Regions from separate parts of the Paraburkholderia sp. J69-1 genome, predicted to be linked through region 2. Evidence: predicted binding sites of a transcription regulator. Region 2 holds the regulator's gene; each other region holds the start of a gene.

Region 1 (7,327 bases), 120 kb from region 2:
CCCCATGTCCCGCACACTTCTGTCGCTGGTCGTACCGTTCTACAACGAGGAAGACTCGATCCCGGTCTTCTTCGCGCAGGTCATTCCCGCGCTCGAAGCCATCGACACGGTCGACTTCGAAATCGTCTGCGTCAACGACGGCAGCAAGGACCGCACGCTGCCGCTGCTCGTGAACGCCACTCAAATCGACGCGCGCGTGCGCGCGATCGATCTCTCGCGCAACTTTGGCAAGGAAGCCGCGCTGTCGGCCGGTCTCGTCGAAGCACGCGGCGATATCGTCGTTCCCTTCGACGCCGATCTGCAAGACCCGCCCGAAGTCATCGCCCAGCTGGTGAGCAAATGGCGCGAAGGTTTCGACGTCGTGCTCGCCAAGCGCGCGGACCGCAGCTCGGACAGCTACATGAAGCGCCAGTCGGCCGGCGGTTTCTATCGCCTGCACAACAAACTGGCCGATGTGAAGATTCCCGAGAACGTCGGCGATTTTCGCCTGATGACGCGCGAAGTGGTCGATACGCTGAACGCGCTGCCGGAATCGCGCCGATTCATGAAGGGCTTGTTCGCGTGGGTCGGTTTTCGTACCGCCGAAGTCACCTACGTGCGCCACGCGCGCGTGGCCGGCACGACGAAATTTTCCGGCTGGAAGTTGTGGAATTTTGCGCTCGAAGGCATCACGAGCTTCAGCACCGTGCCCTTGCGCATGTGGACGTATTTCGGCCTGCTGGTGGCCGTGAGCGCATTTCTCTACGCGGCTTATCTTGTGATCCGCACAATGGTGCGCGGCATCGACGTGCCAGGCTATGCGTCGATCTTCGTGTCGCTGCTGTTTTTCAGCGGCGTGCAGATGATCGGCATCGGCGTGATCGGCGAATATATCGGCCGGATTTATCTGGAGTCCAAGCGCAGACCGCTCTATGTAATTCGCCGGCGCTACGGCAACGGCAGCCGCGAAGAAAGCTGAAAAACCCAGACCCGCATTTTCGCGCGTGCATAAAAAAACCCGCATCGCTGCGGGTTTTTTCTTGAGGGACGCCTTTCAGCATCCCTCTGCATTTCAACGTAATCGCGATTAAAACCGCAATTACATGTCCATGCCCATGCCGCCCATGCCGCCGGGCATGCCGCCGGGCATCGGTGCATCTTCCTTCGCGACTTCAACCACGGCTGCGTCCGTCGTCAGGAGCAGGCCAGCGACCGAAGCTGCGTTTTGCAGTGCCGTGCGCGTCACCTTCGTCGGGTCGACCACGCCTGCTTCGACCATGTCGACGTACTCGCCCGTCGCTGCGTTGTAGCCGTAGTTGCCCGAACCCTGAGCAACTGCTGCCACGACGACCGACGCTTCTTCGCCACCGTTGGTGACGATCTGGCGCAGCGGCTCTTCCATTGCGCGCAGGACGATCTTGATACCTGCGTCCTGGTCTGCGTTGGCGCCCTTCAGGCCCGTCACAGCAACGCGAGCACGGATCAGTGCCACGCCGCCGCCCGGGACGATGCCTTCTTCAACGGCAGCGCGGGTTGCGTGCAGCGCGTCTTCCACGCGTGCCTTCTTTTCCTTCATTTCGACTTCGGTCGCAGCGCCAACCTTGATCACTGCAACGCCGCCTGCCAGCTTGGCAACGCGCTCTTGCAGCTTTTCACGGTCGTAGTCCGACGTCGCTTCTTCGATCTGCGTGCGGATTTGCTTGACGCGCGCTTCGATGCTTGCGGCTTCGCCTGCACCGTCGATGATCGTCGTGTTTTCCTTGCCCACTTCGATGCGCTTCGCTTGACCGAGTTCGTTCAGCGTTGCCTTTTCGAGCGTCAGGCCGGTTTCTTCCGCGACGACTTGACCGCCGGTCAGGATCGCGATGTCTTCCAGCATGGCCTTGCGGCGGTCGCCGAAGCCCGGAGCCTTGACAGCAACCGTCTTCAGGATGCCACGGATGTTGTTGACGACCAGCGTAGCCAGGGCTTCGCCTTCGACGTCTTCAGCGATGATCAGCAGCGGACGGCCAGCCTTCGCGACTTGTTCCAGGATCGGCAGCAGATCGCGGATGTTCGAGATCTTCTTGTCGAACAGCAGGACAAACGGGTTGTCCAGAACGGCGACTTGCTTGTCCGGGTTGTTGATGAAGTACGGCGACAGGTAGCCGCGGTCGAACTGCATACCTTCGACGACTTCGAGTTCGTCTTGCAGCGACTTGCCGTCTTCAACGGTGATGACGCCTTCCTTGCCGACCTTGTCCATCGCTTCAGCGATACGGTCGCCGATCGACGAATCGCTGTTCGCCGAGATCGAGCCGACTTGCGCGATTTCCTTGTTGGTCGTGCAGGGCTTGCTCAGCTTGCGCAGTTCTTCGATTGCCGAAGCAACTGCCTTGTCGATGCCGCGCTTCAGGTCCATCGGGTTCATGCCCGATGCGACGTACTTCATGCCTTCGCGAACGATCGATTGCGCGAGGACGGTTGCCGTCGTCGTGCCGTCGCCTGCGTTGTCGCTGGTCTTGGAAGCGACTTCCTTGACCATTTGCGCGCCCATGTTCTGGAGCTTGTCTTTCAGCTCGATTTCCTTCGCGACCGAGACACCGTCCTTGGTGACCGTCGGGCCGCCGAACGAGCGCTCGAGGACCACGTTGCGGCCCTTCGGACCCAGCGTGACCTTCACTGCGTTGGCGAGAATGTTCACGCCTTCAACCATCTTGGAACGGGCGGAATCGCCGAACACGACGTCTTTAGCTGCCATCTTCTAACTCCTTGAATTCTTGATGAATGTGCGGTGGGCTGAACTTACTTCTGCACCACGGCCATGATGTCTTCTTCGCGCATCACGAGCAGTTCGCTGCCATCGACCTTGACGGTCTGGCCAGCGTACTTGCCGAACAGGACGCGATCGCCGACCTTGACGTCGAGTGCGATCAGGGAGCCCTTGTCGTCACGCTTGCCCGGGCCCGTGGCCAGGACTTCACCTTGATCCGGCTTTTCTGCCGCTGCGTCCGGGATCACGATGCCCGAAGCGGTCTTGGTTTCTTGATCCAGGCGCTTAACGATCACGCGATCATGCAAAGGACGAAGGTTCATGGATAGATCCTCTCTCTTGATTGGGACTTGAAGAGACTCAAGAAAACCTGGTTGGCGAAGCTGCCAGCCAGAGATGTTTGTACACCGAGCGTTGTTAGCACTCTCATGTGGTGAGTGCTAATTATATGGACGCGTAGTGACAAATTCAAGAACGGGGGAGCGAGGAAAATGTGAATACCCAGAACGAGCCTTCCGACGGCCGGCCGGCGAGCACCTAGGCGCACGCAATCTTTTCATTTTTCTTTTAAAAACAGGGAGTTACATCACTAATACAGGCCACGACCAGAAAAAAATGGCGTGATTTCATGGCCAGCGCGACGACGTAATCACACTCGCCGCGTAATCGGAAGGAAAAAAACCTGGGGAAATTCCTGAGATCGATCGATATTAGGGCTCGATCGTTGAGGATGGACCACGCGGAAGTCAGGTCGTCGGCGCTAGAGACCGCAGCGAATGTGCTAGTGAGGGTGATGTGCCTGAGCGAAGAGATACCGCTGCAATGAACAGCGATCAAACCCTCGCCCTGGCATCTGTAACGAAAGTGTCTCCTAGATTTTGACCGGCGGAAACTCCGGCGTTCCAAGGTTTTCGATCTCGATGTAGCGCGGCGGCTCATTTGCCGTGCGCGTGTACAAGCCATCCTTGGTTTTCGCGAAACCAATCCGTTCGAAGTAATCGTGACAGGTCGCATTCCTGCCGGTGTCGATGAGTTCGGCCGTCACCTCGCTACGCGACTTGAGCGCCAGGCGCGTCGCAACCGCACCCACTACCAGTTCCGCGCCCAACCCAAATACACGGCACGACAACACCACCTGAACGATACTGCTACCTTTGATCAGACAGACTGAGATAATGCCGTTGTCGATCAGTTTGTCGCGCAACGACGAAACGACGCAATACCCGCCTTGGCGCAGGAAAGCCTCGAACTCCGACTTTTCCCATCGTTTGCCCGTCGTATTGAACTGATTCGTCTTGTTGATCAGTTCGAAGGCACGATCGAAATACTTGGATCGCGGACTCTCGATCAGGAAAAACGACTGACGCAGTTTGAGCGAGGCAAGCCACTCTTCGCGCGAAACACTGCTCTGCACATCTGCTTGGCTCTCGCGCTGCGAGATGGCGCGCACCAGCTCGGTCCGCCGCGAAGACTCTTCGCTCACAAAAGGCACCTGCGTTTCAGACGAACGCAGAACGATGCGCCTCCAGTCATAGTGATTACCGCCAAGGCAGCGTATTTCCGGAATTGCGGCTTTCACCTCGGACAATTCGCGATCGTTGTCGTCGATAAAAACGCAGTTCGCCGGCAGCAAATTGACTTCCTTGAGAATCTCGCGGATGTTTTGCGATTTCGGCTGCCAGTTAATACGTACGCTGGCGAAATCATCCAATGTGATCGCGCCGCGCCAGATTGCGTTGAACCGCTCAATGGTTGGTGCTTCGTCATTCTTGCTGCAGATGGCCAACAGACCGCCCCGCTTCTTGAAGAACAGCAAGGCTTCAGCGAGCCCGACGGGCCAGCCTTCGATGCGCTGGTCCACGCCCATGCTTTCGCCTTCCGCGGCAACACCGCGCCACATGGTGTCGTCCAGGTCGACGACAATCAGCTTGACCGGATCTCGCTGCTTCGCGACCTTGTAGATGGTTTCGATTCTGGAAAGCAGCAAAAGCGTATATTCGCGCGCCGCGACTTCATAGGTGAGCATATTGCCGATCGCTTTCGGTGCGTTCAGCCGGTTTGCGTCAAGCTTGAAATCCCAATCGTTGATGAAAGAAGCGTGCGTGCTACTGGCCAGCACGTCGTCCTGCAAGTGGCGGCGTCCAATGAAATTCAGAATCTCATTGGAATCAAGGAAGAAGCAGTTATTGGTTTTGCGCACCGCACGAGACAAAAGGCGGTTGATTTCGCGCACGAGATACGCCGGCGAAGTGGGATCGAATGGATCGATCACGTCGCCCATGTAATTGAAGCCAGGTTCGAAAAAAGACAGGAAAAGCACGGGAATCGCCGGGATTTTATTGGCGATCTCCGTGACCTGCTGCGAGAGCATTGCCTCCGTGCGCTCCAGAAGCACGCGCGCTTCTTCCTCCGTGCGAAGCCGGGCGAATACCATGTCGACTTCGGGCTCCGGCGTTTGTGTCACCTCGCTCAGGATATGCCGCAAGGTGAGTCCGACCACGGCCACGTCGTCGTCCGGTGCGGCGGCAGGCACGAGCGTATGGCGCTTCGAGCCCATCAGCACATGCCGTATGGTGTGCCCGGAATTAGCGCTGCGCTTGACGAGCATGTCGACTGCGCACGTGCCAAGCAGAAGGATATTGAGCTTGAGCGGCCCGCTCGCCAGCGGCGTCGGGGGCAGGGGCAAATTCACCTGTCTATCGGCAACGGAGCCGTAAAACAGATCGCGAACAAATTGACGCATTTCACCCCCAGAATCGGACCGTGTCAGTCACGCACCACTTTTATGATCGCTTGCGGCGTCTGCGCAAAACCTGTCTTTCGCCGATGCAAAAACGATTAAAGCAGAGCGGCCGCCCATCCTCTGTGCGCCGACATACACTCCCCGAGCGACATCCAGGCTGGGACGCGCCGTCGCACTCAGGCGGAATAATCCCGAATCTGAATCTTTTGCCTCAGCTTCTTCATGACACGCACCCCGTCCCTGCCAACGATCAATCTCACGAACAAAGGCAGCCAGCCCTTATCGGGCATATTGATTTCGCCAAGCACAATCTTGCTGACAATGCCGAACCGCAACATCACACTTAGTCTCTTGTAAATCAGCACATCAAATATGAATGAAGAGGCGTGCCGCTTCGACATTATTCTTCTGTATTTATTAAAAAATACCAGACTGGGTTCATAGCCCGGCACTTCGGAAATCCTCAAGCCGCCACCATTCAGCGAATACTCAGAAAGTGTATCGTGCACGTAGATAAATTTGCATCCGAGTATGTCTGCGTGTATCGCAAAATCCCAATCCTGATGTCTGCGCAAGAGTCCATCGAAACTGATGAGCGGATACTGATGACGCCACATCATGATGGACGACGTCTGAATATAGCCGCCCTCCAGCAGGATGAAATCGAGCATCGACTGACCGTCGTAGGGGATCGCGTTTCCCGGCATGCGCTGGTTTCCGTCAATCAACATGACGTTGCTAAACAGCACTCTGGCTTCGTGGTCCGGCGGTTTGGGACCGAGTTCTGCAATACACCGCTCGAGCTTGCCGGGAAGCCACCGATCATCCGCGTCCAGGAAGGCGATGAGATCACCAGTTGCTTCCTCGATACCTTTGTTCCTGCACCATGCGGCTCCGCGATTCCTTGTTTCCCGGATCAGCCGCAGCTTGATGTCTGCGCCACAATGACTCGGTAGTTCGAATTGAGAAGCGGACGCATCATCAACAACAATAATTTCCCATGGAACCACCGTCTGGCTGGCTATGGACTCGATTGCGACCCAAAGCAAATCGAGCCTGTTGTAGTGTGGAATCACCACACTGACGTTACAGGCGCCGTCTAAATCGCCGCGCATTCCGCACCTCGAATCTGGATTTCGAAGAATTCTTCACACGAACGACAACATCACTCAATTTGCATCGCAATCCTAACCATTAGCATTGAATGAGAATCCGTTCGTCGATCGATATAGCGTTCCACTGCGCATTACCGTCCACCGCAATTAATTACAATTAATTACGCGAGCATACGTTTTCATGAGAAGAAATGAAAAAACTCAATTCCGCCCACTAATGAGCACTGCCGTCCGGCTTACTGGCGCGGGCACATGGCGTATTTCTTCCAGAACACGCGCATCGGCGCCGTTCGGAATCGCATACAACGGATAACTTTGAAAAAAAGCAGTCGAAACTTGCTCGCGGTGCCTCGTATCGCGTCGCAAAGACTATCGGTATTGCTGATTTCCACGACCGTAGCAAGACTGAAGCGAATACACAGTCGTTACTTTCATACCAGGCAAACGCACGGCAGACGTACGACAACGGCCAGGCGATTGGGTTGCGCGGTGCGAATCCGCCACAAGCTGCACAAAACGATCGGCTCCGTTGCAAACGCTTGTGGCCAGACAACCGAGCGAACTACGCCATCGTATAACGAGGTCCATATCGCTTCCGTGGGCTGCCCAACAATACTGCGCGAGTTTCGGACGAAGAATGAAGGGGCCTCAAACAATCATGGGGGATCGCACGAAAACAGCGCGCAGGCGCACATCGAATGCAAAGTTGCGCCTTATAGAATCGGGCCACGATTGTGT
Region 2 (7,327 bases):
GGCATACGCGTCTGGCCGCCGACGAGAATCACGTCGTCGATGTCGCTCACCTTCACGCCTGCGTCCTTGATCGCGACGCGAGCCGGCTCGATGGTGCGCTCGATCAGGTCTTCGACCAGCGCTTCCAGCTTGGCGCGCGTGATCTTCAGGTTCAAGTGCTTCGGACCCGATGCGTCTGCCGTGATGTACGGCAGGTTGATTTCGGTCTGCTGGCCCGACGACAGTTCGATCTTGGCCTTTTCAGCGGCTTCCTTCAGGCGTTGCAGCGCGAGCACGTCCTTCGAGAGGTCGACGCCCTGCTCTTTCTTGAATTCGCCGATGATGTAATCGATGATGCGCTGGTCGAAGTCTTCGCCGCCGAGGAACGTGTCGCCGTTGGTCGAGAGCACTTCGAACTGCATTTCGCCGTCCACATCTGCGATTTCGATGATCGAGATGTCGAACGTGCCGCCGCCCAGGTCGAACACGGCGATCTTGCGGTCGCCCTTTTCAGCCTTGTCCAGACCGAATGCCAGTGCGGCTGCGGTCGGCTCGTTGATGATGCGCTTGACTTCCAGGCCGGCGATGCGGCCTGCGTCCTTGGTGGCTTGACGCTGGCTATCGTTGAAGTACGCGGGAACCGTGATCACGGCTTCCGTGACCGGCTCGCCGAGGTAGTCTTCAGCGGTCTTCTTCATCTTGCGCAGAACTTCAGCCGACACCTGCGACGGTGCGAGGTTCTGGCCGTGTGCTGCAACCCATGCGTCGCCGTTGTCGTGCTTGACGATCTGGTAGGGCATCAGGTTGATGTCCTTCTGCACTTCCTTTTCGTCGAAGCGGCGGCCGATCAGGCGCTTGACGGCGTACAGCGTGTTGCGCGGGTTCGTGACCGATTGACGCTTGGCCGGCGCGCCGACCAGCACTTCGTTGTCGTCCATGTAGGCGATGATCGACGGCGTCGTGCGAGCGCCTTCCGAGTTCTCGATCACCTTGACCTGATTGCCTTCCATCAGCGCCACGCACGAGTTCGTGGTGCCGAGGTCGATACCGATGATTTTGCCCATTTTTCTCAATTCTCCAATTTTGATCCGCTGTTGCGTACCGCCGCTCATCTTGTGGCTGGCGTGAACGCCTCAATAAATTCAGAACTGCTGCCCAAATAAGTGCCGAGACGGCGTTTTCAAGAGCTTTGGGCTATGCGTTCGTTGTTTTTTTTCAATCGGGGAGGCATTTTCGCGATGTTCGGGAAAATGCGCCACCCTTCGCTTTCGAATGCCTTTCATAAAGGCCGTTGGCAGCGATTTTTCAGGCGAAATTCGAAGCGCTGGTCGGGCGACCGGTTACGGCAGTTATCGACCGAACCGGGCCCTTTATTGAGGGTGCTGCGCGTTTCTGCTTATCTGCCTGCTTACTTCGGCTGGGAAACCGTGACCAGCGCCGGACGCAGCACGCGCTCGGCGATCACGTAGCCCTTTTGCAGGACCGAAACGACCGTGTTGGCGTCCTGTTCCGACGGCACCATCGAAATCGCCTGATGGCGGTGCGGATCGAACTTCTCGCCAACCGGGTTGATCGCAACGACCTTGCCCTTCTCCAGCGCGCCGCTCAGTTGCTTGAGCGTGAGTTCGACGCCTTCGTTGACCTTGGCGAGGTCATCCGAGCCGTGCGCGAGCGCGGCTTCGAGGCTGTCGACCACCGGCAGCAGGTGTTCCGCGAAGCTTTCGATCGCGAACTTGTGCGCCTTGCTGACGTCTTCCTGGGCGCGGCGGCGGACGTTTTCCGTCTCGGCCTTGGCGCGCATGAACGCGTCCTGCAGCTCGGCGATCTTTGCCTGCGCTTCGGCCAGCGCGGCGTCCGCGCCTTCGGCTGCCGGCGCTGCGCCTTCCTGCTGGGCGGCGGCAGCGGCTTGCGACGCCTCGTCCGCGGGCGTGGGGTTCTGGCTCGTCGGGTTCTCTTGCGTGTTTTCCATGTCGCTGAACGTCGTTGAATAGTAAAAAAGGGAACGAAGCGCGGACCATCTGGACCTGCTGCCCGCGGCACGTTGCGCCAGCGCGACAGATGCTTCGTACATTGCGACAGCACATGGGTGCCGGATCGCCTGTTTCAAGGGCTTCCCAGCGCTTTTTTAGACAAACATCAAAGCGCCGAAACTGCCCGTTACAACCATTACTGCAGCGCGGAAAAAATCGGATTGAGTGCGCCGCGCGGCTGACCTACACTCAGGAACAGGTGCTGCTCCAAGGGTGTTTACCCGGAGCTTTCAGCACCCCACCGAACCGGTCCGCACGCACCACAACGGGCCATCTGACTGGCCGTTTTGCAGCGATCCCTTGGGGAGTACCGTGAAACTGACCTTTGCCATCTCGGTGGTCGCTCTGGTACTCATCGCCGGAACCACCACCATCTGCATGTCCGGCGCCGTGAACGACAACACCACGGAATACGGGAGCGCGCACGCCACCATGGAAGCGCTCTTCAATCCTCACGCGAAAGTTTGTCGATAGTGCGCCGGTCGCGCTTGGTCGGCCTGCCGTGCAACGCGGAGGCCGGCTCGCGAAAGATCCTGCGCCTCTCCTGTTCGGCCGCGCGCCTCGTGCGGCCTTCCTCTGTTTCCGCATAAAGCGACTGCGCGATGCTCGCCGGGCCGCGGACGTCGCAGATTCCCAGCACATCCACTTCCCATCGCACGTGATCGATCTCGATTTCGACACGATCCCCCACGCGCACGTCCTTCGACGCCTTCACGGCTTCGCCGCCAATGCGCACATGGCCCTTGCCGACGGCGTCCGTCGCCAGCGAGCGTGTCTTGAAAAAGCGCGCCGCCCACAGCCATTTGTCGATGCGCAGACGCGCGCCGGGTTCGGTGGAAATCTTGTAGTTCATACGTGACGCTCTGCTGACAATCCTCGTGCTGGACCCGGTGTCTTGCGACTCGATCAGGCCACCGCGCCCGCATGCGCCGGCGCCTGCACCGGCCAGCCTTGCAGGTTCTGCGCAACGATCTCTCCCAGCGCTGAAATCCACGCGGGCGAGTTGTTCAGGCACGGAATCCGATGGAATTCCTTGCCGCCGCCGTGCAGGAATTCGTCGCGCACTTCCATGCCGATTTCCTCGATGGTTTCGAGGCAATCGGCCGTAAAACCGGGACAAAACACATCGGCGCGACGCACGCCGCCCTGCCCCAATTCCTTGAGCGTGGGCGCCGTGTAGGGCTGCAGCCATTGCGCCTTGCCGAAGCGCGACTGGAACGTCACGCGGCATTCGACCGTCGAGAGACCCAGCGCATGCATGAGCAGCGAAGCGGTCTGCTGGCATTGGTCGTGATACGGATCGCCGAGATCGAGCGTGCGGCTCGGCACGCCATGGAAGCTGAGCACGAGGCGGTCGCCGGACGCGAAATCGGGCCGGCCATGCGCCTGCCAGTACTGCTGCACCTGAGCCGCCAGCGCGCCGATATAGGCCGGATGGTCGTGATACGCACGCACCGTGCGGATTTCCGGCTGGTTGCGCATACGCCGCAGTGCAGCAAAAGCGGCGTCGAAAGCGGTGGCCGTGGTCGACGCCGAATACTGCGGATACATCGGCACGAGCAGGATGCGCTCGGCGCCCGCGAGCTTGAGCTGATTGAGCATCGCGGGGATGTCGGGCGTGCCGTAGCGCATCGCGTAATCGACGAGCACGGTGTAATCGTTGATGTGCAACAGATGGCGCAGGCCGTCGGTCTGCTTTTGCGTGTGCACGCGCAGCGGCGAGCCTTCGGGCGTCCAGACCGCCGCATATTTCTTCGCCGACGAACGGCCGCGCAGCGGCAGAATCAGCGCGCGCAGGATCACCTGCCAGATGGGCGCAGGAATCTCGACCACGCGCGGATCGGACAGAAACTGCGCGAGATAGCGGCGCACGGCGCGCGGCGTGGGCGCGTCTGGCGTGCCCAGATTGATCAGCAGCACCGCGACACGATGCGCAACAGCGGACTGCAGGGGCCGCTCCAGGTCGAAACGCATAGGCGATCAGAGACGCCACGCGCGGGGCGCGGCAACGGTTGCACAAGTGCGCATTATAGCGGCCACGCCGATGGCCAACTGAGCGCGCTTGCGGCGCGAACCCGCACGCTGGCCATTCGGCCAATGGCGCGGCGCGCCGCTTCGGGCGATCATGCTGGCAGGCGGTGAGGGGAAACGCGACGGCAAACCGGGAAGCGACAGGAGCGCGGGTATGTCAGTTCTGGCTAAGCGTGAGCGAAAGCAGCCGCGCGGTGATATCCACAATCGGAATCACGCGGTTGTAGGCCATGCGCGTCGGCCCGATCACGCCCAGCGTGCCGACGATCTTGCCGTTGACTTCGTACGGCGCGGTCACCACGCTCATTTCCTCGATCGGCACGAGTTGAGATTCGCCGCCGATGAAGATCTGCACGCCTTGCGCGTGGCTGGACACGTCCAGCAGTTGCAGCAGGCTGGTTTTCTGGTCGAACACGTCGAACAGCTTGCGCAGGCGCGCCATGTCCGACGAAAGATCGGCCACTTCGAGCAGGTTGCGCTCGCCGGAGATCAGCACGGTCTCGCCGGTATCGGTGTCCTCGGTACTGGCGGTCACGGCCGCGTGCATGAGGGTGGTCATGTCGCCGCGCAGGGCGTCGATTTCCTCGCGCAGGCGGCGGCGCACATCGTCGAAGGAGAGACCCGCGAAATGCGCGTTGATGTAATTCGAAGCTTCGATCAGCTCGGAAGGCGTGAAGTCGCGCTGCGTCGCCATGATGCGGTTCTGCACGTCGCCTTCGGGCGTGACGATGATCAGCAAGATGCGCTTGTCCGACAGGCGCATGAACTCGATCTGCTTGAACACGTGGCTGCGGCGCGGCGTGAGCACCACGCCCGCGAACTGCGAAAGGTTCGACAGCACGCTGGCTGCCGCCGCCACCACCTTCTGCGGCTCGCCGGGGCGCAGCGTGGTCTTGACCGCGCGCGTGAGGGCGTCTTCGTCGGCCGAGGGCTCGACGGTGAGCATGGTGTCGACGAACAGACGATAGCCGCGCGGCGTAGGCACGCGCCCGGCCGAGGTGTGCGGGCTGGAAACGAGTCCCAGCTCCTCCAGGTCCGACATCACGTTGCGGATCGTCGCCGGGCTCAGTTCGAGGCCGGAGAATCGCGACAGCGTGCGCGAGCCAACCGGCTGACCTTCGGCGATATATCGCTCGATCAGCGTTTTGAGGAGGGTTTGTGCGCGGGGATCTAGCATGACTGAAAATTCTAGCCTAATGCCGGGTTGGCGGCGAGTCGGGGGTGCACGCCCTCACGTGCAAGGCGCCGCCGGATGGGGCGCGCGCAGGCTTTTGCAGGAGCGATGCGGTGCGCTTCGCCGTCATCCGCGGGTCATGCGGATGTCAACGCCGTGTCACCGCCTTATGCGCAGCGCGCCTGAAAATCAGCCGCTGGCCCGCCCCGGTTGGGCGGGAGCGCGGTTCCCAGGTTCTTTTCATGCACTGACTATGGTGTAATGCCGGCATGCAGATCCAGAAGATCCAGAGCCAGTTCAAAACGGTTGCGCTCGTTGGGCGCAGCAATACGCAAGGCATCGGCGAGCCGCTGACGGCGCTCGCCCAGACCATCTCGCAGCGCGGCTTCGAAGTTGTGTTCGAAGCACAGACCGCCCAGGAGATCGGCGTCGCAGGCTATCCCGCGTTGCAGATCGCCGAAATCGGCGCGCGCGCGGATGTCGCCGTGGTGCTCGGCGGCGACGGCACGATGCTCGGCATCGGCCGCCAGCTCGCGCCCTACCGCACGCCGCTGATCGGCATCAACCACGGGCGGCTGGGCTTTATCACCGACATCCCGTTCTCCGACATGCAGGAAGTCGTGCCGCAACTGCTCGCGGGCAGCTTCGAGCGCGAGGAGCGTTCGCTGCTCGAATCGCGCATCATGCGTGACGGCGACCCGATCTACCACGCGCTCGCCTTCAACGACGTGGTCGTGAACCGCAGCGGCTTTTCGGGCATGGCGGAACTGCGCGTGCACGTGGACGGCCGTTTCATGTACAACCAGCGCTCGGACGGCCTGATCGTCGCCACGCCCACGGGCTCGACGGCCTATGCGCTGTCGTCGCAGGGGCCGATCCTGCATCCGCAACTGCAAGGCATCGTGCTCGTGCCGATCGCGCCGCATGCGCTCTCGAACCGCCCGATCGTGCTGCCCGACGACTGCAAGGTGAGCATCCAGATCGTCGCGGGCCGCGACGTCAACGTGAACTTCGACATGCAGTCGTTCACGGCCGTCGAACTCAACGACGTGATCGAAGTGCGCCGCTCGCGCCATACCGTGCCCTTCCTGCATCCGGTCGGCTACAGCTATTACCGGACGCTGCGTCAGAAACTGCACTGGAACGAGCCGCCCGCACTGCAGAATCTGTCGAGCGAGCCGCAGGACTGACGCACTCCCCGATTCGCGGATCGCGCGCCGGGCCGTAGTGCGTATGACGGCGAACCGTGCGCGCAGCCGCGATCAACCAGAACATCGAACCGGCGCCATCGCCATCCGCCAGATTCAAGACGCCATGCTCCGTCATCTCTCGATTCGCGACTTCGTGATCGTCGCCGCGCTCGACCTCGAATTCGACAGCGGCTTCACCGTGTTTTCCGGCGAAACCGGCGCGGGCAAGTCGATTCTTATCGACGCCCTGGCGCTCGCGCTCGGTGCGCGCGCCGATGCTGGCGTCGTGCGCACGGGCGAGAGCCGCGCCGACATCACCGCCGAATTCGACGCGCCGCCGCACGTGGCGGCCTGGCTCGACGAGCAGGCGCTCGCCAACAGCGATGGCGAAAACGGCGTGATCCTGCGCCGCGTGGTCGACAGCAACGGCCGCTCGCGCGCCTTCATCAACGGCACGCCGGCCACGCTCGCGCAACTGCGCGACATCGGCGAACGGCTGGTCGATATTCACGGCCAGCACGCGCACCAGTTGCTGATGCGCCCGGACTCGCAGCGCGAACTGTTCGACACGCACGCGGGCCTGACCGAACTGGCTGCGCGCGTGACGCGCGTCTGGCGCGATGCCCGCGACGCGCGCTACGCGGTGCAAACTGCCCAGTCGCGCGACCGCGAACTGCAACTCGAACGCGAACGCCTCGCCTGGCAACTGGCCGAACTGGACAAACTCTCGCCGCAGCCCGGCGAATGGGAAGAAGTGAGCGCGGAGCACACGCGCCTGTCGAATTCGGCGAACCTGATCGAGGGCGTGCAAGGCGCGCTGGTGGCGTTGTCGGAATCGGACGAAGCGATGATTTCGCAGTTGAATTCGATCGTCTCGAAGCTGCGCGATCTGGCCGAAGTCGATGGCGCGCTCGGCGACGCGC
Region 3 (7,327 bases), on a different contig from region 2:
AACTGCTCGACCGCAACACCAAGCCGCTGCGCACCACGCCGATGGGCCGCGCCGTGTACGACCAGTGCCGCGCGATCCTGCGCGAGATGGACGCGCTGCGTCAGCTGGTCAACGACGGCGCGCCGCTGGCGGGCGTGCTGCGCCTGGGTGTCGCGCAGACGGTCGCCGACATCGCGATGCTCGACGCGCTACACGTGCTGCGCGAGGCGCATCCCGAACTGCAGGCGCGCGTGAGCACCGGTTGGGGCGCGCCACTGCTGCAAAAGGTAGAAGACGGCGAACTCGATGCCGCCGTAGCGCTGCTGGCGGCCAATCGCACGTTGCCGGAAACACTGGCGGGCGAATCGCTCGGTTCGCTCAAGCTGGCGGTTGTGGCGAAGAAGGGGCTGCTCAAGCGGCGCGCGCATACGCTGGCGGAATGCCAGGCGCACGGCTGGGTGCTCAACCCGGATGGTTGCGGTTTTCGCGCGGGCCTGCAACATGCGCTTGCGGCGCAAGGGCACTCGCTCAAGCTCAACCTCGAAACGCTCGGCACCGAACTGCAATTGGGGCTGGTGGCCGACGGCGTGGGGCTCGGACTGGTGCCCCAGCCGCTGGTGGCGTCCAGCGCCTGGGCCGAATCGCTCGACGTCGTGCAGGTCAGCGACTTCAAGCCGGAAATCGCCGTGTGGGTGGTGCGCTCGCGCGCCATCGGCAAGATGGAGTCGGCGCTCGCGGTGCTGGCGCAGAGCGTGGCGGGTAGTTTCAAGGCGGTCCGCGTCGCGCGCGCGGCCTGATTCCAGGCACGCCGCGCGCGAGGCCTGGCCGCTTTCACGCTTTGGCAAATTGGCGCATTGGCGCTTCGGCGTTCAGACCGTGAAAAAGCCGTGCGTGCCGTCGCGGCCAAGTTGCTCGACGAGGCCGAACTCCCATTCGAGGTAGGCATTCATCGCTTCACGCGCATTGTCGGTGCCCTCGTAGGGACGCCGGTAGCGGTCGATGCGCGGCGAGGCAAGTTGCGCGTCGCCGCTTTCGACGGGCAAGCCGGCGCGCTGCCAAGCGGCGGTGCCGCCGTCGAGCACTTCGACTGGCTTGCCGGTGAGCGCGGCGATTTCGGGCGCGGCAAACGGTGCGAGCGCGTTCGTCATGCAGACCGCCACGTAGCGCTTCGCATCCGGCAGCGCGCGCAGATCGTCGAAGCCCGGCGCGAGATGCGAGCGCAACGTCCACCACGCGCCGGGGATATGCGCCTTCACATGATTTGCGCTCGACGTGAAATCGAGTACCACGGTGCCGTGATCGGGCTGCTCGAGGCGTGCGGCGAGCGCTTCGGGCGTGATTGAGGCGATGGTTTGCGGCGATGGTTTGGGTGCACGCCACGGGCCTGTTTCGCTGAGCGCATCGGTATTCGCCGAATCGACCACATAGACTTCGATATTCATCTGCGCAAGCCACGACGCCGTCATGTTGGCACGCACGCCATCGTCATCGAACAGCACCACACGCGCGCCTCGCACCGGCGCGAACATCTCCGTTTCCTGCACCAGTTGCCCACCCTGCGCGCCCTGAAAACCGGGCGGATGCGCGCGCTCGTACTCGGCGGGCGTGCGAACATCGAAGCGATAAGTGGTGCGCGTGGCGGCCTTCGCCTGTTCGGCGGCCCAGCGCGCGGCCTCGTCGAGGGTGGTGCGCCGCACGCCCGCGCGATCGGCGAGCGCGCGCGCCGCTTCGCGTGACTGTGCGAGCGTGGCCGGATCGCGGCCGGCTTCGGCGTCGAACTGGCGCGCCGCGCCATGCTCCAGCGTCTGCCCGGCGAGCGTCCAGCCGATCGTGCCATTACGCAGCGCCGCCACCGGATTCGGCAACCCCGCATTGACGAGCGACTGCGTGCCGATGATGCTGCGCGTGCGGCCCGCGCAGTTGACGATCACGCGCGTAGCCGGGTCTGGCGCGAGCGCGCGGGCGCGCAATGCCAGCTCCGCCCCCGGAACGCTGACGCTGCCGGGAATGTTCATGGTCTGATATTCGTCGAAACGACGCGCGTCGAGCACGACCACGGGCGCGTCGCCCGTCAGCAGCGCCTGCACTTCCTCGGCGCTCAGTGATGGCGTGTGGCGCTCGGCTTCGACGTATTCGCCGAAGGCCTTGCTTGGCACATTGACGTCGCGGAACACTTCGCCGCCCGCGCGAACCCAGCCCGCCAGGCCGCCTCCGAGCAACGCGACGTCGGTATAGCCGAGTGCATCGAATTTGAGCGCCGCGCGCGCGGCAAAACCTTCGCCGTCGTCGAGCAGCACGATGGGCACATCGCGGCGCGGCAGCTTCGTCCAGGCATCGAGTTCGATCTTCGCGAGCGGCAGATTGGCCGCGAACAGCGGATGGCTTTGCGCGTGCGTATCTTCTTCGCGTACGTCGAGCAGGGCGATTTCGCGGCGGGCGAGCAGGGCGTCGCGCACGTCCTGATACGAGCGCGTGGGAAATGACTTCATGAGGCGATGGATTCCTTGCTGAGATCCCAGAGATTCGGGAGGACGTCGTTCGAATAGCCGGAAATAAAGGGCTTCGGCGCGCCATTGGCGGGGTAGGTCGAGCGCTGGATCGCGCCGATGTTGCCGCCATAGACGTGGACGCTGATCGACACCTGGTCGTCGTACGCGTTGCGCACACGATGGATGTCGCCGATGGTGGGCGAGACCGCTTCCACCGCGCCACGTCCGAGGCGCGTTTCGGGGCCGTGTGGGTGCAGCACGCCGTCGGCGCCGCGCACATAAGGCTGGGCATATTCCGCGCCGCGCAGTACGCCAATGAGGCCCCAGACCGTATGATCGTGCACCGGCGTCTGTTGCCCCGGCCCCCAGACGAAACTGACTACGGAGAAGCGCTGGCGCGCGTCGGCGTGCAGCAGATATTGCTGATAGCGCTCGCGCGAGGGCACGGCGTAGGCGTCGGGCAGCCAGTCGTCCTCGCTTACGAGTTCGCGCAGTGCATCGAGGCCGCGCGCAATCAGTTCGGATTCCTGCGAAAATCCGCGCGACGGCCGATCGACCAGTTCCGCAATGGTGCCGACGAAGCGGCGCAGTTTGTGGAGCGCCATCAGTCGAGCAACTCCCGTTCGCGCTCGACGAGGCCTGCGTAAAGGCTGTCAAATGCATGGCGCGCGCTGCCCGGTCGGCCCACCTGGTCATGCGTGAGCGTGGCGGTGGGATGCTCGATGGGCTGGGGCTTGCCAGCAGCTTCGGCCAGCAGTTGCGCATGGCAGGCGTTGTCCAGCGCGATGTACCACCATGCCGCGGCTTCGACACTTGGCCCCGCTGTGAGGATGCCGTGGTTCTTCAGAATGACCGCCTTGCGCTTGCCGAGCGCATGCGCAATGCGAGCGCCTTCGTCGGTGTCCAGCACCACGCCGCGAAAGTCGTCGAACAGCGCATGATCCTCGTAGAACGAGCAGGCATCCTGGGTGAGCGGATCGAGCGTGCGGCCTAGCGTAGACCACGCCTTGCCGTAAAGCGAATGCGTGTGCGCGGCGGCAACAACATCGGGACGCGCTTCGTGAATCGCCGCGTGGATCGCGAAAGCAGCCTGATTTACGGGGCCTTCGCCCACGACGATCTCGCCGTGGCGGTTCACCAGCAGCAGATCGGACACGCGGATGCGGCCGAAATGCAGGCCGAGCGGGTTGACCCAGAAGTGATCGTGCCATTCGGGGTCGCGCGCCGTGATGTGGCCCGCCAAACCCTGATCGAAGCCGAAGCGCGCGAACAGCCGGAACGCGCCGGCCAGGCGAGCCTGGCGATGACGCCGTTCTTCGGCGACCGTGCGCGCGGGTTCTGCGTCGTCGTCGAACCAGAACTTGCGGATAGGGGCGTGCCGGAAGTCCGCCGGTGCGGCGTCGCTGGCTTGATTGCTGCGGGAATGGGTGAGGATCGCGCTCATGTCGTTCCTTGTTTTCGGGGGCGTTTTTTGCAGCGTTCAGGCGGCGGCTCGCACGTCGCCAGTGAGTTCGCGCGTGGCGGGAATCAGCATGCGGCCGTAGTCGACTGCATCTTCCAGCGGATCGAAACCGCGAATCAGGAACGTGGTGACACCAATCGCATGATATTCGGCAAGCGTCTGTGCGACCTGTTCCGGCGTACCCACCAGCGCGGTCGAATTCGATCGGCCGCCGATCTCCTTCGCCACCGCGGTCCACAAACGGTCGTCCGCACGCACGCCGTCACCGGCTGCGCCCAGCAGGCGACGCGCCCCTTCGCTTTCGAGCGGGCCGCCCTTGACGAGACCTTGGGCCGCGCGCAGGCGGCGCGTCTCGTTGAGGATGTGCTCCGCGCGCTCCCACGCGGCTTTTTCGGTATCGGCGAGGATCGGCCGGAACGAGACGGAGAATCGCAACTCGCGGCCGTGTTTCGCGGCTTCGGCGCGCACGCGGGCGATCAGGTCGGCCACGCCCTGTTTCGATTCGCCCCACAGCGCGTACACGTCGGCATGCTTGCCGGCAACCGGGAGCGCCGCCGGCGATGCACCGCCGAAATAGATCGGCACATGCGGCTGCTGCCGCGGCTTGACTTCCGAGAACGCCTGCTCGAAGCGATAAAAGCGGCCTTCGTGGTCGAATGGCTTGTCTTCGGTCCAGACGCGCTTGAGCACCTGGAGGTATTCGTCGGTGCGCGCGTAGCGTTCGTCGTGGCTCAGGAAATCGCCGTCGCGGCGCTGGTCTACATCGCTGCCGCCTGAGATGAAATGCACCGCCAGGCGGCCACCGGAAAAGTGATCGAGCGTGGCTAGCTGACGCGCGGCCAGCGTGGGGGCCACGAAACCGGGACGATGCGCGAGCATGAAATGTACGCGCGAGGTGACGCTTGCGGCGTACGCGATCGTGAGCGCGGCATCGGGGCTGCTCGAGCTATGCGGCACCAGGATGCGATCGAAACCCGCGCGTTCGTGCGTCTGGGCGAAATCGCGAACGTAATCGATGTCGATGGCGGGGCCCGTCGCCTGGTGGGTCTCCGACACCTTGCGCTGCTGGATCATCCCGATGAATTCGATGCTCATGATGGCTCCTGTTAATAGATCGCTATGGGGCGCAGCCTAGCATTTGTTCATGCGAACTTTAAATATTGATTGAATATAAATATTCCTTATTGGCATCATGTGGCGGGCAGGATCGCGGCGTATCTGCGTTATTGTCAATTCGATCGTGATGACGTCGCGTGATGTGGTGGGGGCGATTTGCCGGGCATCCAGACATGCTTGCGAGCGCGACCGATCCTCTCCGGACGCGTGAATGGCCGCCCGCTGGCTGGATGCCAGACAGCGCCGCGATCTGCCGTCTGCCCGACGACGTGCCAATGTCCAGCGTATCCGCCGCCGCGCTGCCGCCTGGGTCTCGAATATCAAGTCGGACATAAGCGGCGAAATCAGCTCGGAACACTGATATCGAATGCCATAAGTTCGATCATATCGTTGTGCCAATCCGTTATTGGAGCACACAGAAACATCTTTCTATACTCGGCTTTTCATCAGCACTTGCATGAGGCGAGTGCCAGTCATTACCCAATATGCCAAGGAAGACGCCATGAGCCTGCGCCCATTGCACGATCGCGTGATCGTCAAACGCCTCGACCAGGAGACCCGCACCGCATCGGGAATCGTGATTCCCGATAGCGCCGCTGAAAAACCGGACCAGGGCGAAGTGATCGCCGTGGGGCCGGGCCGCCGCGACAACGATGGCCGCCGCATCGCCACCGACCTGAATATCGGCGACCGCGTGCTGTTCGGAAAATATGCTGGCCAGACCGTGAAAGTCGATGGCAACGAACTGCTGGTGCTGCGCGAAGAGGATATCGTCGCTGTCGTGAATCAATAAATCCCGCTTGAACGCCTGAAAGAGAAAACCATCATGGCATCCAAAGACATTGTATTTGGCGATATCGCCCGCACGAAACTGATCGAAGGTGTGAATATTCTCGCCGACGCCGTCAAAGTCACGCTCGGTCCCAAGGGCCGCAACGTCGTGCTCGAGCGTAGCTTCGGCGCGCCTGTTGTGACTAAGGACGGCGTGTCGGTGGCGAAGGAAGTGGAGCTTGCCGACAAGCTGCAAAACATCGGCGCGCAGATCGTCAAGGAAGTGGCCTCGAAAACCAGCGACGCCGCTGGTGACGGAACGACCACCGCAACGGTACTCGCTCAGGCGATCGTGCGCGAGGGACAGAAATATGTGGCGGCAGGTTTGAATCCGCTTGATCTGAAGCGCGGCATTGACAAGGCGGTCACGATCGCCATCGAGGAACTGAAAAAGATCAGCAAACCCACCACCACGAGCAAGGAAATCGCCCAGGTCGCGACCATCTCCGCAAATGGCGAAGAATCGATCGGCCAGCGTATTGCTGAGGCGATCGATCGCGTGGGCAAGGAAGGCGTGATCACCGTTGAAGACGGCAAGTCGCTCGCCGACGAACTCGACGTCGTGGAAGGGCTGCAGTTCGACCGCGGCTATCTATCGCCGTACTTCATCAACAATCAGGACAAGCAGATTGCAGAACTCGACAATCCGTTCATCCTGCTGTTCGACAAGAAGATCTCGAATATCCGCGATCTGCTGCCGGTGCTGGAGCAGGTGGCCAAGGCGGGGCGTCCGCTGCTTTTGATCGCAGAGGATATCGAGGGCGAGGCGCTTGCGACACTCGTCGTCAACAATATTCGCGGCGTGCTCAAGACAGTGGCGGTGAAGGCGCCGGGCTTTGGTGATCGCCGCAAGGCGCTGCTCGAAGATATTGCGATTCTCACGGGCGGACAGGTTATCGCCGAAGAAACCGGCCTCACGCTCGAAAAGGCCACGCTCGCAGAACTGGGCCAGGCCAAGCGTATTGAAGTGGGCAAAGAGAACACCACAGTGATCGACGGTGCTGGGGAGGCAGTCGCCATCCAGGCGCGCGTGAAGCAGATTCGTCTGCAGATCGAGGAAGCGACCTCCGATTACGACCGCGAAAAGTTGCAGGAGCGCGTAGCCAAGCTGGCTGGCGGCGTGGCCGTCATCAAGGTGGGCGGAGCGACCGAAATCGAGGTAAAGGAGAAGAAAGATCGCGTCGACGATGCGTTGCACGCAACGCGCGCGGCTGTGGAAGAGGGCATTGTGCCGGGCGGCGGCGTCGCGCTGATCCGCGTGCGCCAGGCGATTCTCGATCTGAAGGGCGCCAACGCAGACCAGACGGCCGGCGTGAAGATCGTGCTACGCGCACTGGAAGAACCGCTGCGCCAGATCGTGACCAATGCGGGCGAAGAGGCGAGCGTGGTGGCAGCAAAGGTCTCGGAAGGAGCGGGTAACTTCGGCTACGACGCGGCGACGGGGCAATAC
Region 4 (7,327 bases), 190 kb from region 2:
ATCACCTGGAACAGACTGGTGAGTTCCATGCGCATGGTTTCGTAGTTAAACGAAGCTCCCACCGGGTTCTGCATCCAGCCGTTGGCGATCAGAATCCACAGCGCGGAAAGGTTCGAGCCCAGCGCGACAAAGAACGTGGTGATCAGATGGCCGCCCTTCGTCATGCGGTTCCAGCCGAAGAAGAACAGGCCGACGAACGTCGATTCGAGGAAGAACGCGGCCAGACCTTCCACCGCGAGCGGCACGCCGAAAATATCGCCGACGTAATGCGAGTAGTACGACCAGTTGGTGCCGAACTGGAACTCCATCGTCAGGCCGGTGGTGACGCCCATCACGAAGTTGATCGCGAAGAGCTTGCCCCAGAACTGCGTCATGTCCTTGTAGATCTGCTTGCCGGTCATCACGTAGACCGATTCCATGATCACGAGCAGCCACGAAAGACCCAGCGTGAGCGGGACGAACAGGAAGTGATAGAGCGCCGTGACGCCGAACTGCAGGCGCGAGAGATCTACAGTTTCGCTAATGGGCATGGTGGTCCCCCTGGTGCGCTTGCGGCGGAGTCGACTCGGGCGGCACGGGCACGGAAAGAATCGCCTGTGCGACTTCCGCGGGCCGCATCGACATGTTTTCGGCTTGCGGATGATTGAAGAATGCGTACTTCAGCGCCATCAGCAGCGCGAGCTTGAAGATCAGGACGAGCACGATGTCGCGCGCGAAGGTCGGGCCGCGCGCCCAACGAAGCACGCGCGCGCCCAACTCCGTGGGCATACGGCGGGACTGGCCGGAAGTGGAAAGCATGGCGACGGATGGCTCCTTCCTGTGTCCTGTTTCCGGAGCGCCGGCGCTGGTTGTCAGCGTCGCGAACGCTCGCTTCTCCCTTTTTTATCGATGATTCGTTTGCTAACTACTACGGACTGCTAAGGCATTGCGTGCAGATGTTATAGGTCAGATTGACAGGGTCGAATGCAAAACTGCGCGACACCTTTACCGCTGCCTTCCTTGGATAGGGCGGCATCATCTCGAAAATATCTTATGAGGGAACGCAAAACGACGGCGCGAAGTTGTACGTCGCGTTGTCCGTGCGCGCAAAAAGAAAAAGCCCCGCTCGCAGTGAGCGGGGCTTGTATGTGGCGAAGCCTGGCGCGGGAGGTGAGTCTTAAGACCCGCGCCGTTGTCGATCAGGCATATTCGGCCAGTGCCGTGCGCATCTTCTTCATCGCGCTTGCCTCGATCTGGCGGATACGCTCGGCCGACACGCCGAATTCGTCGGCCAGTTCGTGCAGCGTCGAGCCGCCCGAACCGTCGTCTTCGACGTTCAGCCAGCGCGCTTCGATAATGCGGCGGCTGCGCGCATCGAGCGCTTCCAGTGCGCTGGCGATGCCGTCCGACTGCAGACGGTCGCGCGAACGGGCGGCGAGCACGGCGCTCGGCTCGTTGTGCGAATCGGCCAGCCAGGCGATCGGCGCGAAGGATTCTTCGCCGTCGTCGTTCTGGCCTTCCAGCGCGATGTCGGCACCCGACAGACGCGTTTCCATCTCGACGACTTCTTCGCGCTTGACGTTCAGTTCCTGCGCGAGGCCTTCGATCTCTTCCGGCGTGAACGACTGCAGGCCCTGCTTGTGGCTACGCAGGTTGAAGAACAGCTTGCGCTGCGCCTTGGTCGTGGCGACCTTCACCATGCGCCAGTTGCGCAGGATGTATTCATGGATTTCGGCCTTGATCCAGTGCATGGCGTACGACACGAGTCGAACGTTCTGCTCCGGGTCGAAGCGCTTCACGGCCTTCATCAGGCCGATGTTGCCTTCCTGGATCAGGTCGGCGTGCGGCAGGCCGTAGCCGAGATAATTGCGCGCAATCGAGACGACGAGACGCAGGTGCGAAAGCACCAGGCGGCGCGCGCCTTCAAGATTGTTTTGCTCGCGGAACTCGGTCGCGAACTGGCGCTCCTCTTGCGGCGTCAACATCGGGATCCGGTTCACGGCCTGAATGTAGGCGTCGATGTTGCCCAGCTGGCCGGGCAGCATGGAAGCGTTCGCGAGCGCCAGTACACCCGAACCCCCGGCCTTGGCCGACGACGGGCTAAGCATATTCGGAAGGGTCATGGTCATTGCGTTGCTCACGTAGCGAACTCCTCAGGAATCTTGCAAAAGTCAGACAGCGACTCCACGGTGGATGTTAGCACTCTGAATCAGTGAGTGCTAATTACTTGGAGTCTGTAGGGGCTTCATGGTTCCACTGATGCTATCGAAAACTTGTATCAATAGATTTCAGCGAAACGCTGGCAGGCAAGCTGCACGGGGCCTGCGGCCCGGACGGGTCCGCGCACATCGGCGGGCCGAAGAAAGACTCTAGAACTGGACCGCTTCCACACCGGAAACGGAGGAGAAAAAGGGCTGGAATAGCGCTGCTTCGGAATAATGTTTGCCACGATTCTTATCGTAGCGAGCAGTTCTTAATCTGGTCTTAAACGGCGTTTAAGCGGGTCAGAAGAAGGGCAGGCATTGTGATTCCTGAGCACGATCAATAGACATCGGAATTATCTGAAAGTGCTCGGCTGCGGCATTGGAGCGCGCATTCACGTAGCGCGTGTGCGCTTGCCCACTTATATAAGGGCGCTGCCTTTGATCGCAAGTATCCATGCGCGAAATCCTGGTATAAATTTCAGCCAGGCGCGTGGGGTAAATCTTAGGTGTGAGTAGGCGGAGTCAGGCTGGCTCGCACGCAAGGGGCTCGAGCAATGGCGGCGAAAGTAATCGATGCGATTCGCGGACTGGAGCGCGAGCGGTTCCGCGCGATGGTGGATGGCGACGGCTCGTCGCTGGACCAGCTTCTTTCCGATAGCGCGACCTTCGTGCATACGAACGGCAAGCGCGAAACCAAGCAGCAGTTTATCGACGCGATTACGGCGGGGCGCCGCCGCTATCGCCAGATCGAGATCCAGTCGCAGGACGTGCTGCCGGTGGGCACCGAGACCTGTCTGATCTCGGGCCGCGCGCTCATCGAGATGGAAGCCAACAATGGCGCGCTGCTTTATCCGATTGCCTATACCGCGATCCAGACCCAGGAGGATGGCCACTGGCGTCTGCTCGCGTGGCAGGCGACGCGTTGTGCTCTCGAGTGACGACCGGTAAGTCCACTCGCCGATTCCGCACGTTAAGTGGATCGGGCGCACGCCAGCGGCCCGTTATGCCGCTGGCGCTCAACGGCGCCGCCTTCCTGACTGCTGATACTGCTTCTAAAACTGGCTAAATCCGTCGATCAGGATCAGGCTCAAGCCGCGACGCGGCGGTCGATGTCCTGCCACGCCGCGCGATTGACCGCGCTGACGATGGCGGCGGCGACGGCATGCGCCGCGTCGTCCGCGACCCCTACGCCGTGACGCAGCGTCTGGCCGCCCACGCGGGCGCCCACGAACACCGCGGTGCCGCCTTGCGCCGTGCGCGCGGTTTCATACGACGTGATCTCGATACTTTCGCCGGCCGCTGCGGCAATCGCGGTCGCCACGGCCTGTGCGTGCGTTTCGTCGATCTGCGCGGCGGTGGGCGTCGCCACATCGCGACCCTCGAAGCGCACACGTCCCGCACCCGCATGAACCGCCGGACCTTCGGTTTCGAAGTACTCGCTCGCGAACAGCGCGCAGATCGCCTCGCCGGTGATTTCTTCGCCGGAGGTATCGGTGACCTTCTGCACGGCGTGGCTGAACTCGATCTGCACGCGGCGCGGCGGCGTGAAGCCCATGCCGCGTTCGAGCAGATACGTCGCGCCGCCCTTGCCCGACTGGCTGTTCACGCGGATCACCGCATCGTAGCTGCGGCCGAGATCGGCCGGATCGATCGGCAGATAGGGCACTTCCCACACGGCATCCGGCTGCTGCACGGCAAAACCCTTGCGGATCGCGTCCTGATGCGAGCCCGAAAACGCCGTGAACACGAGGTCGCCCGCATACGGATGACGCGGATGCACGGGAAGCTGATTGCAGCGCTCGACCATGCGGCGCACCGAATCGATATCCGAAAAATCGAGGCCCGGGTCGATGCCCTGCGTGTAGAGATTCATCGCGAGCGTGACGATGTCGACATTGCCGGTGCGCTCGCCGTTGCCGAACAGGCAGCCTTCGATGCGATCCGCGCCCGCGAGCAAGGCCATTTCGGCTGCGGCCACGGCGGTGCCGCGATCGTTATGCGGATGCACGGAGAGCACGATGCTGTCGCGATACGCGAGATTGCGGTCCATCCATTCGATCTGGTCGGCGTAGACGTTGGGCATGGCCGCTTCGACGGTCGCCGGGAGATTGACGATCATCTTGTGATCGCGCGTCGGACGCCACTGCTGCGCGACCGCATCGCAGACTTCGCGGGCGAAGGTCAGCTCGGTCATGCTGAACGTTTCGGGCGAATACTGGTAAATCCAGTGCGTTTGCGGGTTTTTGTCGGCGAATTCGCGGATGATGCGCGTACCTTCGACGGCGAGCGCCTTCACCTGATCCTGCGACTGGCCGAACACGATCTTGCGGAACGACGGGCAGATCGCGTTGTAGAGGTGAACGATGGCGCGCGGCACGCCCTGGAGCGCTTCGAAGGTGCGTGCGATCAGGTCTTCACGCGACTGCACGAGCACTTCGATGGTGACATCGTCGGGAATGCGCTTTTCGTCGATCAGTTTGCGCACGAAATCGAAGTCGGTTTGCGAAGCGGACGGAAAGCCGACTTCGATTTCCTTGAAGCCGATTGCCACGAGCATGTCGAAGAATTCGGTCTTCTGCTCGATGCTCATCGGTTCGATCAGCGACTGGTTGCCGTCGCGCAGATCGGTGCTCATCCAGATCGGCGCGCGTTCGACTGTGCGCGTCGGCCATTTGCGGCCGTTCAGGCGGATGGCGGGGAAAGGGCGGTATTTCTCGGCGGGATTACGCAACATGACGAGCCTCGTTCTTCATGGTGTCGTTTGCGATGGCGGTCGGCAGCGGGCGGCTGGCGGGCTGGCGACGGAGCACGATGCGCGAAACTTCACGCGTTCGGGCGGCAACCTCGAACGCGAAGAAGACGGCCACGGTGACGGCGGTAGCCGGCGCGGCGAAAGCGGACGTGAACGATGCCCATGCAACGTGCATTTTGACCTCGCGACTCGTCCGAACGGTAAGCGGACGAATGCAGACGACAGGTTGTAGAGATACAGCGGATTTGGGGTACTGCGAGAACTGCTTTGGGAGGACCGCGGTGACCGGAGAGGTGGTCGTTGCGGCGCTACACCAGCTTTAGGCTAGGCGTAGCGATAGGGCCGATAGTAGGCCGTGGGCAATGCGGAGGGTGTTCGGGAAGGAACGCATTCGTCCAATGTAAATCAGGGCGGATGCGCGTGTCAACAGGGAATTGACAGATCGGCGGCGGGAAGATGCCGGAAGTTGGCCGACGAAGCGCGCCGATGTAGCTTTCGCAATCGCGCGGGTCGCCCGCCCCGCGCGGCTTTCGGCGAATTGATGCGGCGCAGGCTTTAGCGTCGGGCGATGCGCTTGATCGTCTCGATCTGACGGACGATGGCGTCGGGCACCGGCGCATCGCCGCGCAGCACCTCGGCGATCCACGCGGCGGTCGTGGCGGCGTCGCGGGCTTCAGGCAGATCGACTTCGGGCGCGTCCGGCGACGAACGCTCCGGCTCGATCAGCGTTTCGCAGATGCCATCGTGCAGCCAGTCCACCTGCACCTGGCGACGCGTATCGGCGACGGCTTCGCCTTCGGTGCCGCGCGCGAGCAGTGCGCCGCCCACGGCGGCATCCGGGTGCGCCGAGAACAGGGCGCTCAGGCTTTCGCGATACGGCGGATGCGTGTAGTTGACGAGGCGCAGACCCGGCAGCGCGAACGGCTGCAGCAGTTTCACCAGCGTGTGCGTGGAGTTGCGCACACCCATGCGCCGACGCAGCGAAAGCAGCCGCGCGAGTTGCGGCGCGAGCGTTTCGATCGGCGCGAACGCGACTTTTTGAGCGGCCAGTTGCGCTTCGATCTGCGCATGATCGCGGGCGGCGGGCTGGTTCAGCGCCGCGAAAATCTCCGCGCTGGTGACGCGGCCCGGATCGGTGACCACGCCATGCACGAGCGTCGGCACGCCTTCGCGCGCGAGCAGCAGCGCGAGCAGCGGCACGAGATTGGGCTGCTTGCGCGCGCCGTTGTAGCTCGGAATCGACACCGCACGATAGTCGCCTCCGGCCACCACGAGCGGCGCGAACGAGGCGTGCGCGGCGGCCAGCATCGCGGCCAGTTCCTCGGCGGTTTCGCCCTTCAGGCGGTAGGCGAGCAGGACCGCGCCCAGTTCGAGATCGGACACGCGGCCGTCGAGCATCGCCGCGTAGAGCGCGTGCGTGTCGTCGGGCGACAAGGAGCGCGCACCGTGCGGCCCGCGGCCGATCTCCTTGATGAAGCGGGCGCAGGAGAAGGGGGCGTTGGTATCGGCGGATTCGGGGGCGTTCATGGCAGCGTGGGGCGGAGCCGGCGGCGCGCGCTGCTCCGGGTCAAGTTGGAGATGTCGGGGATGCAGGAAGTATCGCACGACCCGCGCGGCCCAGCCCGACGCAGTGAGAGCCGCAATGACCGCAGCAGCAAGCGTCGCGCCGCCAGGATTGCCGCGGCGTGCTGACGCCTCTTGTTCAGCGCGCGTTACACTCGTGCGTTGCGCCAGGCCGCGCGCGAATCCCTCGGCGCAGACCCGGCATCATCAAGAAGACGGAGATTTCGATGACTTACGTATTCGATCCGGCGCCGCTCGCCGCCGTGCCGGTCGCTGGCAGCGACGCGCGCTTTCCGGTGCGCCGCATCTACTGTGTTGGCCGCAATTACGAGGCGCATGCGCGCGAGATGGGCCACGATCCGAACCGCGAACCGCCGTTCTTCTTCGCCAAGCCCGCCGACGCCGTGCTCTACGTCGCGCCCGGCACGACCGCCGATTTTCCGTACCCGGACCAGTCGCAGAACGTGCACTTCGAAATGGAACTGGTCGCTGCGATCGGCAAGGGCGGGAAAAACATTCCCGTCGAAAGCGCGCTCGATCACGTGTTTGGTTACGCACTCGGCCTCGACATGACGCGCCGCGATCTGCAGGCGGAAGCGAAAAAGCTCGGCCGTCCGTGGGATACCGCGAAGGGTTTTGACCATTCGGCGCCTATCGGCCCGATTCATCCGGTTGCGCAGGTCGGCCAGATTGGCGCGGGCGCGATCTGGTTGAAGGTGAACGGCGAAGAAAAGCAGCGCTCGGACATTTCGCAGCTGATCTGGCCGGTTGCCGACACGATCGCGTTCCTTTCCACGCTGTTTGAGCTGAAGGCCGGCGACCTGATTTA

Evidence for each region. The regulator HrcA, encoded in region 2, represses chaperone genes, less so after heat shock. The targets are predictions, from matches to a motif close to TTAGCACTCNNNNNNNNNGAGTGCTAA.
Region 1: the regulator HrcA is predicted to act here: its motif matches at 3,149-3,175, upstream of U5A67_RS01595 (co-chaperone GroES).
Region 3: the regulator HrcA is predicted to act here: its motif matches at 5,493-5,519, upstream of groES (co-chaperone GroES).
Region 4: the regulator HrcA is predicted to act here: its motif matches at 2,176-2,202, upstream of rpoH (RNA polymerase sigma factor RpoH).

The regions. Positions count from the first base shown of each region.
Region 1 covers NZ_CAJMZG010000001.1:344,470-351,796, reverse strand. Annotated here, with positions in the region: gene U5A67_RS01605 (glycosyltransferase family 2 protein) at 5-958, shown strand; gene groL (chaperonin GroEL) at 1,079-2,719, opposite strand; gene U5A67_RS01595 (co-chaperone GroES) at 2,764-3,054, opposite strand; gene U5A67_RS01590 (HAD-IIIC family phosphatase) at 3,603-5,474, opposite strand; gene U5A67_RS01585 (glycosyltransferase family 2 protein) at 5,651-6,589, opposite strand.
Region 2 covers NZ_CAJMZG010000001.1:226,362-233,688, reverse strand. Annotated here, with positions in the region: gene dnaK (molecular chaperone DnaK) at 1-1,043, opposite strand, end outside; gene grpE (nucleotide exchange factor GrpE) at 1,388-1,948, opposite strand; gene U5A67_RS01130 (hypothetical protein) at 2,322-2,483, shown strand; gene U5A67_RS01125 (RNA-binding S4 domain-containing protein) at 2,455-2,862, opposite strand; gene hemH (ferrochelatase) at 2,916-3,983, opposite strand; gene hrcA (heat-inducible transcriptional repressor HrcA) at 4,198-5,217, opposite strand; gene U5A67_RS01110 (NAD kinase) at 5,484-6,404, shown strand; gene recN (DNA repair protein RecN) at 6,529-7,327, shown strand, end outside.
Region 3 covers NZ_CAJMZG010000024.1:109,825-117,151, forward strand. Annotated here, with positions in the region: gene U5A67_RS33350 (LysR family transcriptional regulator) at 1-776, shown strand, start outside; gene U5A67_RS33355 (rhodanese homology domain-containing protein) at 849-2,468, opposite strand; gene U5A67_RS33360 (cysteine dioxygenase) at 2,465-3,073, opposite strand; gene U5A67_RS33365 (class II aldolase/adducin family protein) at 3,073-3,912, opposite strand; gene U5A67_RS33370 (LLM class flavin-dependent oxidoreductase) at 3,949-5,025, opposite strand; gene U5A67_RS33375 (hypothetical protein) at 5,258-5,407, shown strand; gene groES (co-chaperone GroES) at 5,549-5,839, shown strand; gene groL (chaperonin GroEL) at 5,873-7,327, shown strand, end outside.
Region 4 covers NZ_CAJMZG010000001.1:32,414-39,740, forward strand. Annotated here, with positions in the region: gene U5A67_RS00170 (cytochrome ubiquinol oxidase subunit I) at 1-530, opposite strand, end outside; gene cydP (cytochrome oxidase putative small subunit CydP) at 520-798, opposite strand; gene rpoH (RNA polymerase sigma factor RpoH) at 1,179-2,120, opposite strand; gene U5A67_RS00185 (nuclear transport factor 2 family protein) at 2,738-3,121, shown strand; gene leuA (2-isopropylmalate synthase) at 3,271-4,917, opposite strand; gene U5A67_RS00195 (hypothetical protein) at 4,907-5,110, opposite strand; gene ybiB (DNA-binding protein YbiB) at 5,491-6,462, opposite strand; gene U5A67_RS00205 (fumarylacetoacetate hydrolase family protein) at 6,726-7,327, shown strand, end outside.